Regions from separate parts of the Paenibacillus sp. FSL M7-1455 genome, predicted to be linked through region 2. Evidence: riboswitches for the same ligand, from Rfam matches in the RefSeq annotation. Region 2 holds a riboswitch; the other holds the start of a gene.
The links. Region 2 has a riboswitch for thiamine pyrophosphate ahead of tenI (thiazole tautomerase TenI). Riboswitches for the same ligand answer to the same signal wherever they lie in the genome.

Region 1 (6,019 bases), 3.8 Mb from region 2:
GCTTGGCGCCGGGACGGGCTGTTCCGGGTGGTATCCGAAGGCCGGATAGACCAGGGAGGGGTATTGCCGGGCGAGCCGCAGATTGCTGCGTGCCGATTCCAGGTGCATGGAAACGGTAATGACGCCTGCGATGCCGGCAGCCGGCAAACCGGATAGCATGTCCCGCTGCTGCGCATGGTCGTAAGCATCCAGATGGATGTGGGCGTCGATCAGCGGAGCCGCCTGTTCGTCCCGGGAAGGTTGGGCTTGAACGCTGTCGGCCGGGCCGGCTGCAAACAGAGGATGCGAATTCGGTTCAGGAGCAAAATTCACGGGTAAGATCCCTCCTTATTAGTCGTTCATCATGCGAATTATTCATCGTATGAACATGATTATAACAAATAGGCTTCGAGGGAACCCGAAAAGGAGCGTTTTTCCGGTGTCAGCGATTTTCCGCGCCGACCTTCAGCATATGCTGATAATTCGGAGGCAGCTCGTAGGTTTGCAGATGGCGGAAAGCGGCCAGCTTGACTCTGTCGGGGAACAGCGGAGAAATTTCAATCGTCATCCGGTCTTTTCCGACGCCGATATGCGGTCCTAGAACAGGGGAGACCTCAAGCGTGACGGAGAAGTGAAAGCCCCGGTCTCCCGGACCGCCGTTGACCCGTGTGGCCTGAAGGATTTCGATTTCGTAGGGATAAACGAGCGGATTCGCCGTGAGCAGGTTTTGGTAATAATCGTTTACGGCGTTTTGGATTTCGGGAAGAAGCAGCTCCAGCATCATGTCTTGGTACAGCTGCAGCTTCGGCTCTTTCGGCTGAAGCTCCTCCGCGGCGGCAGCGGCGGGGCAAGAAGACAGGAAAACGGACAAGAGCAGCACGGCCGATCGTAGTTGGGATTTCATCGTTTCACCTCGTATACAACGTTCCCCTGAATTGGATGAAAATATGCGGCCTGCAAAACGATTCGAACATGATCAGAGATCAAGAACATCATCGGTGATCTATACAAAACGGCCCGTGCATGGGTTCCTTCGGGGAACGGCAAGCACGGGCCGTTATTTATGCGGCCGAATCTTAAGTGGCTCCTTGCATTTTCAGCTGCTCTTCGCGCAGCCAGCCGGACAGCTCGCGTCTGAGCCGGATGAAATCGGGATGCTCGATGATGTCCTCGCGGCGCGGCCGTTGGAACGGCACGTCGATCTCGTGAAGCACCGCGGCCGGCCGGCTCGAAAACACGTAAATACGGCTGGATAGCAGCAGCGCCTCTTCAATATTATGCGTAATGAAGAGCACCGAGCGGCGGCTCTCCTCCCAAATATCGAGCAGCCAGCGCTGCATGTCGCTGCGGGTCAAGGCATCGAGCGCGCTGAACGGCTCGTCGAGGCACATCAGCTCCTGCGGGCTGAGCAGGGCGCGCAGGAAAGCGGCCCGCTGCTGCATGCCGCCGGACAGCGTATGCGGATGGTTTTTCTCGAATCCGCCGAGCCCGACCTTACCGAGCCATCGGCGGGCATTTTCGCGGGCTTCCCGGTCAACCTTCCCTTGAACCTCCTGGGACAGCAGAACGTTGTCTTCGATCGTCCGCCATGGGAACAAGGCCGGCTGCTGCGGCATGTAGCTGATATGTCCCTGCTGGCCCGTTACGTCCGCGCCGTTCATGCTTATGCTGCCCGCATCCGGTTTGACGAGGCCGCCGATGATATGGAACAGCGTGCTTTTGCCGCTGCCGGAGGGTCCGAGGATGGAGACGAATTCGCCTTTGCCCACGGTCAGCGTCACGTCGTCCAGCACCTGCAGCCGGCTTCGCTTGGACCGGAAGGTTTTGCTGATGCCGGCCGCTTCGAGGGCGGGAACGGTTTGATTATCGCCGGTTTTCAGGGCAGCCGGCTTTTGTTCCAGCGTTGACATAGGTTTTAGCAGCTCCTTTCTTTTCCGGTATCAGTTATCCTGTTTCGGTTTCCAACGTACAAGCCATTTTTCAAGCAGGGCGATGAGGCCGAACAGGAGCAGGCTTAGCGCCACGATGATCATGATGGCGACAAACATGCGATCGGTGCGGTAGCCCGATTTTTGCAGCATCATATAGTATCCGATCCCCTTGTCGGCACCGATCCACTCCGCAATGACCGCTCCCATCACGCTGTACGTCGCCGCGATTTTGACGCCCGAAAAGATCGCGGGCAGCGCGTGCGGCAGCTCCAGCTTGGCGAAAATTTGCCGCTTGTTCGCGCCGATCATCCGCATGTAATTCAGCATGACCCGGTCGGTCTGCTTCAGTCCGCCCATCGTGGCGACGGCCACGGGGAAAAAGCAGACCAGGGTAATGACGATCAGCTTGGGCAGCAGCCCGAAGCCGAACCAGATCATCAGGAGCGGGGCAAGCGCAATGGTCGGAATGTTTTGGCTCAAAATGAGCAGCGGGTACAAGGCCGACTTGAGAAACGGGATCAGGTGCAGGATCAGCGCGATGATCAGCCCGACCGCCGTTCCGATGATAAATCCTTCAAGCGTCAGCCTCACCGTTGCCCCGACATGGCCCCACAGATCCCCGGCCCCGTCCGCGGTTTCCTTGGCGATATCCACCGGGGAAGGAAGGATCCATTTTTCGATATGAAACAGCGAGGTGCTCAGCTCCCATGCGACCAAAAAGAAGAGGACCGCCACAAAGGGCGGCCATACGCTATTCCACCAACGTCTCATGGACGGTATTTCTCCGTAAGCCGCTCCATGCTGATGCCGCCGGGACGATGGGCGATTTTGATCTGGGAAATGATGCTTGGGCTGCCCGCCTCCACAAGAGCTTCGTGCATGCGGCGCACGACGTCGAGCAATTCCTCGAGTTCGCCTTCCATCGTCGTTTCCAGCGGGTGCACCTCGTATTTGACGCCCGACTTTTGGATCACTTCGATGGCGCGGTCGACGTAAGCGTAGGAATCCTCGTTGTTCGGCGTTTTTGGAATGACCTGTATGCTGAGCAGGGTATGAGCCATATCAATCACGTCCTTATAAAATTTGATGATTGCTTTAATCGCGCAGCGGGGTCGCTTGGTACAGCGATCCTTACCTATTGTTGCGGCAAAAAGTCGTTCGTAAACGCGTTTTCGACATCCAGCGGTTTGTCGAGCAGCTTATGCTCGTACATCCAATCCGAATATCCTTTCCAAACCTGTTCCTTCTGCTCGCCCCAGCGCTTGGCGTCGTCCTGGTATTTCGGGCTGAGCCACTTTTGGCTGGCCATGACGAGATCCTTGTCGAGCTCGGGCACGGCTTTGATCAAGACATTGGCTGCATCCTCGGGATGCTCAATCGCGAATTGATAACCTTTGGAGGTAGCGCGCATAAACGCTTTGACCAGCTCCGGATCTTCCTTGATCTGCTTTTCATTGGTGACGAGGACCGGCGTGTAATAGTCCAGCTTGTCGGAGAAGTCTTTGACGTACAGCATATCGAGCGGCTCCTTGCGGAGCTCGGCTTCGATGCCGGTCCAGCCGTAGAAAATCCAGGCGAAATCGATGTCGCGTTTCACCGCCGTAAAATAATCCGCTTCGCCCATGTTGACGATTTTCAGCTTGCTGACGTCGGCCTTGTCGATGTCCATGATCGAATCGATCACGGCTTTTTCCACCGGAGAGCCCCAGCCGCCGTACGTTTTGCCTTCAAAATCCTTCGGCCGTTTGATGTTCCGGTCCACGGGCGCGGCAAAACCGGAAGTGTTATGCTGGATCACCGCCGCGATCGACACGAGCGGAACGCCTTGCGTGCGCGCTTGGGTGACGTTTTCCTGCACGCTGACGCCAAACGGCACCTTGCCCGATGCCACCATCGCCTCCGCGCCGCCGGCTCCCGGCTGCACGATGTCGACGTTCAGCCCTTCTTCTTCGTAGTACCCCTTTTCTTTGGCGACATAGAGTCCCGTATGGTTCGTGTTCGGCGTCCAGTCCAGCACGACTTTGACATCCTTCAGTTGTTTGGGCTCGCCGCCGCCGGCCGAGGAGGTTTCCCCTGAAGGCGTCCCCTGGCCCGTCGTTTGGGCGTTTTTGCTTCCGCAAGCGGCCGTAGCCAGCACAAGCAGGAATGCCAGCAAAAACAGTCCGATTTTTTTCGTTTTCATTGCGTTACTCTCTCCCTTATCCAGTTAATCCCCTTCATGCTGCAAAAGAATCGCGTTTCCATATCTGGAGGCGAATCACGGGACCGCGGCCGTCTTTATTTTCGCCGGAAGGTCCGATCATTCAACAAAAAAAGCGCCCCGGATGCGGGACGCTTAAGGCGCAAGGATGACATGGCGAACGCCATGACGATGGCTTTTCCTACGCTGGCATTACCCAGATCAGGTTTAAGGGTCAGTATCTTGAAGGGATACAATCTCAGCCGGCCGATTCCAGCACCCCGGATTCTTATGAAGTTAACGGGTTATTACATTGGTATTATAGTCCTAAGCTTGGAATAATTCAACGCTTTCGGCCGTGCGGCTGGCCAAGCCGGCGTATAAATGCTCGTAAAAATGCCACTATAAGGATGAAAGGAGTCTGGTTTTTACAGGGGGCTGAGGAAAATCAAAACAAGCATTTCGTTCATTCAGACGGTCATGATTTTGATGCTGAGCACCGGCCTGCTGAATCATGTCATCGTCATTCCCATTTTGCTTGACGCGGCAAAACGGGACGCCTGGATTTCGGTGCTGCTGGCATGCGGACTCACGCTCGTATGGGCGGCATTTCTTTATGCAGGCATGGCGAAACTCAATAAACGCCATCTGTTCGATTGGTTGGCCAAAGCCTATCATCCGATCGTGGGCCGCATGTTGGCCGTTTTCATTGGTTTGTATCTGTTTGCCATTTGCGCGGTGACGACCCGGGATACCGTATATTGGATTCATCTGACCTTCTCTCCCGAAACGCCCATTATGATCTTTTCTGTTCCTTCTGATCTCGGCTTTAAACGCCTTCTTGGGCATTCAATCCATTGCCAATACCGCGAGCCTTTTGCTGCCGATGGTGATTGTGCTTGGTTTTTTTGTCATGTCGTTTAATATGCCCCACAAGGACTACTCCTTGCTGAAGCCGATGCTTGAACTTGGCATGGGGCCCGTGTGGAAGGGGACGCTTTACGCGGGGGCCGGCTTTGCCGAAGTCATCATGATCTTCTTTTTGCAGCATCATATCCGAACGCGGATAACCTATGTTTCCTTGGCCGTCACGGTTTTGCTTTTTTTAGGACTCACCCTGGGGCCCGTCATGGGCGCCATCGTCGAATTCGGGGCGGACGAAGCGGGCAAGCTCCGGTTTCCTGCATACGAGCAATGGAGGCTTCTGAACATTGGACGATACGTCGAGCATCTTGACTTTTTTAGCGTCTACCAATGGTTCTGCGGCGCGTTTTTAAGAATTTCGCTCGCTTTGTTCCTCATTCTCGATGTTTTTCGGGTGAAGGGCAAAAAGGCGAAAGCGTGGGTGCTGGGGGGCATTTTTATCGCGATATTAATCATGATGGCCGTTCCTTTCAGCGACCGGTATTTTATGAAGGCCCTGTCCGTCTATGTGCTTCCCGTATCGGTGTGGGGAATAGCGGCCTTTTCGGTGATCATCACGGGGCTGATCGGCTTGGCCCGGCGAAGGGGGAGAATATCGTGAAAAGCCGTGAACGAAAGGAAGCCCAGGCCATCGAAGCCATCGTTGCGGAGCTGTTTGGATCAAGCTCGGATATCCGGAGAAAAACGATTCCGTTATCGGTACCGGGTTATTCGGTTCAGCTGATTTACTGCCAGGGATTGTCCGATACGGCAAGAGTGGAGCAATGGGTCGTGTCCGAACTGATGGATATATCGGAGCAGATCCTGCTGTCGGACGAGATGGATTGGCCGCGCAAAATTCCGTTCCCCATGGACCCGATCCCCGAGGACCAAAGGGAAGCGGCAATGAAAGAGACCGTGCTGGAGGGGGACCTCCTGCTGATCTTCGAGCCGTCGGACAGCTGCTACTCGATGATCATGGCCAATGCGCCCAAACGGCAGCCGGAGGAGCCGAACACGGAGGTTT
Region 2 (6,019 bases):
GAATACTACCAGGTGATGAAGGAAGCCGTCCGCAAAGGGCTGACCGGCAACACGAAATCCCGCAGCGGCCTGACGGGGGGCGACGCCAAGAAGGTTGCGGATTACATGCGGCAGGGCGATACGTCGCTCGGCGAGCCCTCCGCCATGGCGATGGCTTACGCCCTCGCCGTCTCCGAAGTGAACGCCTCGATGGGGAGAATCATCGCCACGCCGACGGCGGGCTCCTGCGGCATCATTCCCGGCGTGTTCGTCAGCTCGCAGGAACGCTTCGGCTGGGAGGACGACAAGCTGGTGCGCGGCTTATTTACGGCCGGGGCGATCGGGTACGTCATTGCCAACAACGCGTCGATTTCCGGCGCGGAAGGCGGCTGCCAGGCCGAGGTCGGATCGGCGATCGGCATGGCGGCCGGGGCCATGGTCGAACTAAGGGGCGGCTCGCCGCGTCAGGCCGTCCATGCGGTCGGCTTGGCCATGAAAAACTGCCTCGGCCTCATTTGCGATCCCGTCGCCGGATTGGTGGAAATTCCGTGCATCGTCCGCAACGGCCTCGGCGCCGTCACCGCGCTGGCAGCCGCCGATATGGCCCTTGCCGGCGTCGGCAGCGTCATTCCCGCCGACGAGGTTATCGGCGTCATGCTGGAGGTCGGCAGCGCCATGCCGAGCAAACACCGGGAAACGGGCAAAGGCGGCCTTGCCGCCACGCCTACCGGCCGCAGGCTGACCCGAGAGCTGGTCGAGCAGCGCCGCCGCAAAGCCAAGGAAGCCAAAGAAACCAAGCAGCCGCCGTCAGACACCCCATAATGGCTCATTAGCAACCCTATTTCGAAGGATGACGACAAGAATCGAAGGAGAGTCGAAAAACGATGAGCAATGTGAAAGAAAACCGTTGGTACAGCAAGGATCACGAATGGGTCGAAAAGGTAAGCGGAAACGTCGTGCGCATCGGCATCAGCGATTTCGCCCAGCATCAGCTTGGCGACATCGTATTCGTGGAGCTTCCCGAAGAAGGCGCAAGCGTACAGGCTGAAGAAAGCATCGGCACGATCGAATCCGTCAAAACCGTGTCGGACCTGTTCAGCCCCGTCAGCGGCCAAATCGCCAAAATCAATCCGCGGCTCGGCGACGAGCCGGAGCTCGTCAACAACGAACCGTACGACGGCGGGTGGATGGCCGAAATCGAAGTCGAAGGCGATCTGGAGGAGCAGCTCTCGGCTTTGCTCAGTCCGCAGCAATACGCAGAGTTTCTCGAAGAGTAGCAATCCGAAAAAATGGATGGAAAAGGCGTCGGATCCGGCATGATCCGGCGCCTTTTTGCGCCTGAATCAACGCTGAAGCGCCTGAATAAGCGGGAGGGCCGAAGTCCGCCTTAAAGGGCCTTAAGCCGCGACGCCCCGCCTTAATGGCGGCGCAGCTGCGCCGTTGCCGCCTTCGGCAAGCCCGCAACCGCGATCCGCCTATTTTGACGGCGGCACGCTTCAAATTGGGCTCTTTTCGATGCATACAAACCTGTACATTTGGCAACAAAAGCACATAGGATAGGTTAGGCTTTTTGACGTCGGGATGATGCAAAATCCGATTCCGGCCGCTCCCGGAAACAGTATGTAACCGAACCAAACTTTGTCGCTGTCTATTTCGGACTGAAAGTCGTTTTTGGGGATTATGCAGCATCCTTGCGTGCATCGAATGTCATAGCTTACGGTGGTGTAATCATGAGGGAAATCACGGAGTATTACGGCGGACGGGATTTGGGCTGCACGTATAGCAAAGCGGAAAGCGTTTTTAAGCTGTGGGCGCCCGGGGCCGCAAAAGTGACGCTCGCGCTTTATGAGGATGCGGGTTGTTATAACGCGGACGGCCAGGTCATCGATCATGCGGGCGGACTGGAAATCGGGATGAAAAAGTGGAAGGACGGCGTATGGTTTTTGCGATTTTCCGGCGATCTTGCCGGCCGGTATTATATGTACAAGATCGAGCACCCGGATGGAACCGTCCGCTATGCCGCCGATCCGTATTCGAAAGCCGTCAGCGCCAACGGCGCCAGGTCGGCGATCGTGGACATGGAAGCCTGGAACCCGCCCGGCTGGGAAGCGGACCGCAGGCCGCCCCTGGCAGGGTGCGAAGACGCCGTTTTGTACGAACTGCATGTGCGCGATTTTTCGGCCGACCCTGGCGCCGGTTTTCAACATAAAGGAAAATTTAAAGCGTTTACGGAAACGGGATTGCGCGATAAGGACGGCAATGCGATCGGCATCGACCATTTGGAGGAGCTTGGAGTCACGCATGTCCACCTGCTGCCGGTATTCGATTTCCAAACGGTGAACGAGCTGCAGGCGGACGATCCCGGCGCTTCCGGGCCGAAGTACAATTGGGGGTATGATCCGCAGCATTTTAACTTGCCGGAAGGCTCCTACGCGACCGATCCGACCGTGCCGGGTCTCCGGATCCGCGAATTCAAGGAAATGGTCATGGCGCTGCACGGCAAAGGGATCCGCGTCGTGATGGACGTCGTGTACAATCATACCTACAGCGTCGAGGACGGACCGTTCGAGGCGGTCGTGCCCGGGTACTTCTACCGCAGGGACGCCGAAGGCAGGCTGGCAAACGGGTCCGGCGTCGGCAACGAGCTGGCGACGGAGCGCCCGATGGTCCGGAAATTCATCCTCGATTCGGTTCGTTATTGGGCGGACGAATATCACATCGACGGATTCCGTTTGGACTTGATGGGACTGATCGATACCGATACCGTCAGGCTGATGGTCGAAGAGCTGCGCCGCGAGGCGGACCCGGCCATCATCGTCTACGGGGAGCCCTGGACGGGCGGGGAGTCTCCGCTTGGGCGGCAAACGTTGAAAGGCAGCCAAAGGAATCTCGGCTTTGCCGTATTCAACGACCATTTCCGCGGCGCGATCAAAGGGGACAGCGACGGCGAAGGGAAAGGTTTTGCCACGGGCGGAACGGGCACGGAAGCGGCGGTCCTTGAAGGGGTCAGGGGATCGATTGGCGATTTCGCGGATGTTCCGCTCGAATCGGTCAATTACGTGACCGTTCACGACAATTTGAATTTATGGGATAAAGTGCTGACGACGCAGGGGCTGCGGGACGAGGCCAAGTTTCCGGACATCCGAAACGGGGAACTCGTTCACGGAGGGAGCCTGCATGAGGCCGTGGAAAATTCCGAGCCGTACCGGAGCATAGACGGCGAGAACATCATGAAAAGCGAGACGGTAAAACGCGCCCTCCTGGCCAACGGCATCGTGCTGACCTCCCAAGGGATTCCGCTCATTCATGCCGGCGACGAGCTGCTCCGCACGAAATACGGGGATCATAACAGCTACCGCAGCGGCGATGCCGTCAATGCCATAAGATGGGAAAACAAGCGGAGGTTTAGGCCGGTTTTTGACTATTACCGGGGCCTGATCGAGCTTCGGAGAAGCCACCCCGCCTTTCGCTTGAACTCCCGGAACCAGATTGACACCCATTTGGAAACGCTCCGCTGCGGGGAGCATGTCGTCGCTTTTATGCTGAAGGACTTTGCGGGCGGCGACGCTTGGAAAAACATCATCGTCGTCTATAACGCGAACAACCATGAGATTAAGCTGGACATTCCTTTTTCCAAAACCGGCTGGAAGGTCGCGGTAAACGAAGAGCGTGCCGGGAACGAGGCGCTTGATTGGATCCGGGACGAACAGGCGGTTGTTCCGGATCTGTCCATGATGGTGTTGTTCGAGGATGCGGGCGGCATCAGCCAAGCCCATCGATTTCTGCTTACGCGTTGACTGCCGCCGCCGCGTTTTGCCGTTTTTCGGTCCGGGGGCGCTTTTCGCCGGATGCTTCGGATGCTTCGGATGCGCGGGCTGAAAAAACAGGATGGAAGAGATTGCCACATACCGGATTTCATGTTATAGTAAATTTCAATTTCATAGCAAATCACTAGGGGTGCCTGACGGCTGAGACGGAAGTGCGATTTCCGGACCCTTTGAACCTGATCTGGAGCGATGCCAGCGGAGGGAAGTGGTAAGAACAACGTTTTATGCTTGCGCCTTATGCGTTTTTTTGGGGGCGCAAGGCTGTCGACGTGCGGAAAAGGCCACTTTCTTTCGGGAAAGCGGCCTTTAATTTTTTTTTGCGGGAGTTGAGGTCCTTTGACAGGGAGGGAACTGCATGTCGTTTCGACGGGAAGGCAGCCGCTGGATGAGCTGGCGAGAATTGCCGGCCTCATCCATCCATACGTGGATGCGTTTCATCTAAGGGAACGGGCCAAACCGGCGCGCGAGCTGCTGGAGGGAATCGGAATGCTGCTGGCTGCGGGGGTTCCCGCAAACCGCATCGTGGTGAACGATCGGGCCGACGTCGCGGCGGCCGCCGGGGTGCGGGGCGCGCAGCTCGGGCATCACAGCCTGGATGCATCCGATGTGAAGAAGTGGTTTCCGCAGCTGCGGATCGGCCGGTCGGTCCATTCGCTGCACGAGGCCGTGGCGGCCGAGGAGGAAGGGGCCGACTATGTCATTTTCGGGCATGTCTATGCGACGGCATCCAAGCCCGGTTCTCCGGCCCGCGGACCCGGGGAACTGAGGCTGCTCGCGAGCCGCGTCCGCATTCCCGTTATCGCCATCGGCGGTGTGATGCCGGCGAACGTGGCGGATACGCTTGAAGCCGGCGCGGCGGGCGTGGCCGTCATGAGCGGGATTTTGGAAGCGGCAGACCCGGTCAGCGCTGCTGCCGCTTACTATCAATGTTTACATAACGGGAGGGAAAACCATGGTCCATCAAGCTGACGTTGCTGACGTCGTCGTGGTCGGAGGCGGCGTCATCGGCGGTTCCATCGCGTACCATCTGGCAAAGAAGGGCAGGCGCGTATTGATTCTGGAGCGGGAGAAAATCGGCTCCGGCGCGTCGGGCGCGGCGGCCGGCATGCTCGGCGCCCAGTCGGAGACCCACCGGGCGGACGTGCTGTTCGACCTCGCGCGGCAGAGCCGGGCGATGTTTCCCCAGCTGGCGGAGGAGCTGAGGGAGCTTACCGGCATCGACATCGGGCTGGTGCAGAAAGGGCTTTTGAAGGTGGCGTTGACGCCGGACCAGGCCGCCGATTGCCGGCGGATGATCGCCTTTCAACGCCAAGCCGGGGAAACGGCCGCGTGGCTTACGCCTGCCGAAGCTAACGAGTTGGAGCCTAACCTGACGGGCCGCATCGAAGGCGCGATGCGGATTCCCGGGGACGGGCAGGTGTCGGCGCCCGAATTGACGGCCGCCTATGTCCGGGCAGCCGTCATGCTCGGCGCCGAAGCCAAGGAAAATTGCGGCGTTCGTTCGCTGCGGCTGGAACGGGGGCGGGTTACCGGCATCGTTACGGATGAAGGGACGATAAGCTGCGGACAGGCGGTCATCGCTGCAGGTGTCCACGGCCAGCGGCTGCTGGCGCAAGCGGGAATCGAAACCGACGTGTACCCGGTGAAAGGCGAATGCTTTTCGGTCGTAACGGAGGTCCCTTTGGTAAGCCATACCGTATTCACCGACGGCTGTTATTTGGTGCCGAAGCGGGGAGGGAGACTCCTCGTCGGAGCTTCCATGGTCGAGCGCAACGATGAGCTGACGGTGTCCGTCGAAGGTTTGATGGGGCTGATGGCCAAAGCAGCCGCCCTCGTGCCGCGGATAACGTCTGCCCGATGGGAGAAGGCGTGGGCAGGGCTGCGGCCGCAAACCCGTGACGGCCTTCCTTATCTGGGTGCCGCCGCAGGCTACGAAGGTTTGTTTGTCGCCGCGGGGCATTACCGCAACGGCGTGTTGCTGAGCCCCATTACCGGGGCGCTCATCGCTGAGCAGATGAGCGGAAGGCGGCCTTCATTCACAGGCTGGGAATCTTTTGCGCCGGACCGGCATCACGCCGTCAGGCCATCGGAGGGGAGGATCGCCCATGTTGGATTTGATCATTAACGGGAACGCCGTACAGGTGCCGGAGTCGGTAACGAAGGTGGCGCGGCTGCTAGCGCATTTCGGCCTGGACCGGCAGGTCGTCGTCGTG

Region 1: it holds a riboswitch for thiamine pyrophosphate, as region 2 does, so the genes downstream of both, NYE48_RS02315 (ABC transporter substrate-binding protein) here and tenI (thiazole tautomerase TenI) in region 2, are expected to answer to the same signal.

Annotation. Positions count from the first base shown of each region.
Region 1 is NZ_JBBORO010000001.1:536,330-542,348, forward strand. Features, by position in the region: gene NYE48_RS02290 (TatD family hydrolase) at 1-213, opposite strand, end outside; gene NYE48_RS02295 (DUF3888 domain-containing protein) at 422-883, opposite strand; gene NYE48_RS02300 (ABC transporter ATP-binding protein) at 1,056-1,889, opposite strand; gene NYE48_RS02305 (ABC transporter permease) at 1,920-2,681, opposite strand; gene NYE48_RS02310 (MTH1187 family thiamine-binding protein) at 2,678-2,971, opposite strand; gene NYE48_RS02315 (ABC transporter substrate-binding protein) at 3,046-4,092, opposite strand; TPP riboswitch at 4,272-4,383, opposite strand; partial or broken gene NYE48_RS02320 (GerAB/ArcD/ProY family transporter) at 4,579-5,614, shown strand; gene NYE48_RS02325 (spore germination protein) at 5,611-6,019, shown strand, end outside.
Region 2 is NZ_JBBORO010000001.1:4,315,561-4,321,579, reverse strand. Features, by position in the region: gene sdaAA (L-serine ammonia-lyase, iron-sulfur-dependent, subunit alpha) at 1-801, shown strand, start outside; gene gcvH (glycine cleavage system protein GcvH) at 864-1,256, shown strand; gene pulA (type I pullulanase) at 1,710-3,776, shown strand; TPP riboswitch at 3,923-4,027, shown strand; gene tenI (thiazole tautomerase TenI) at 4,143-4,775, shown strand; gene thiO (glycine oxidase ThiO) at 4,759-5,931, shown strand; gene thiS (sulfur carrier protein ThiS) at 5,912-6,019, shown strand, end outside.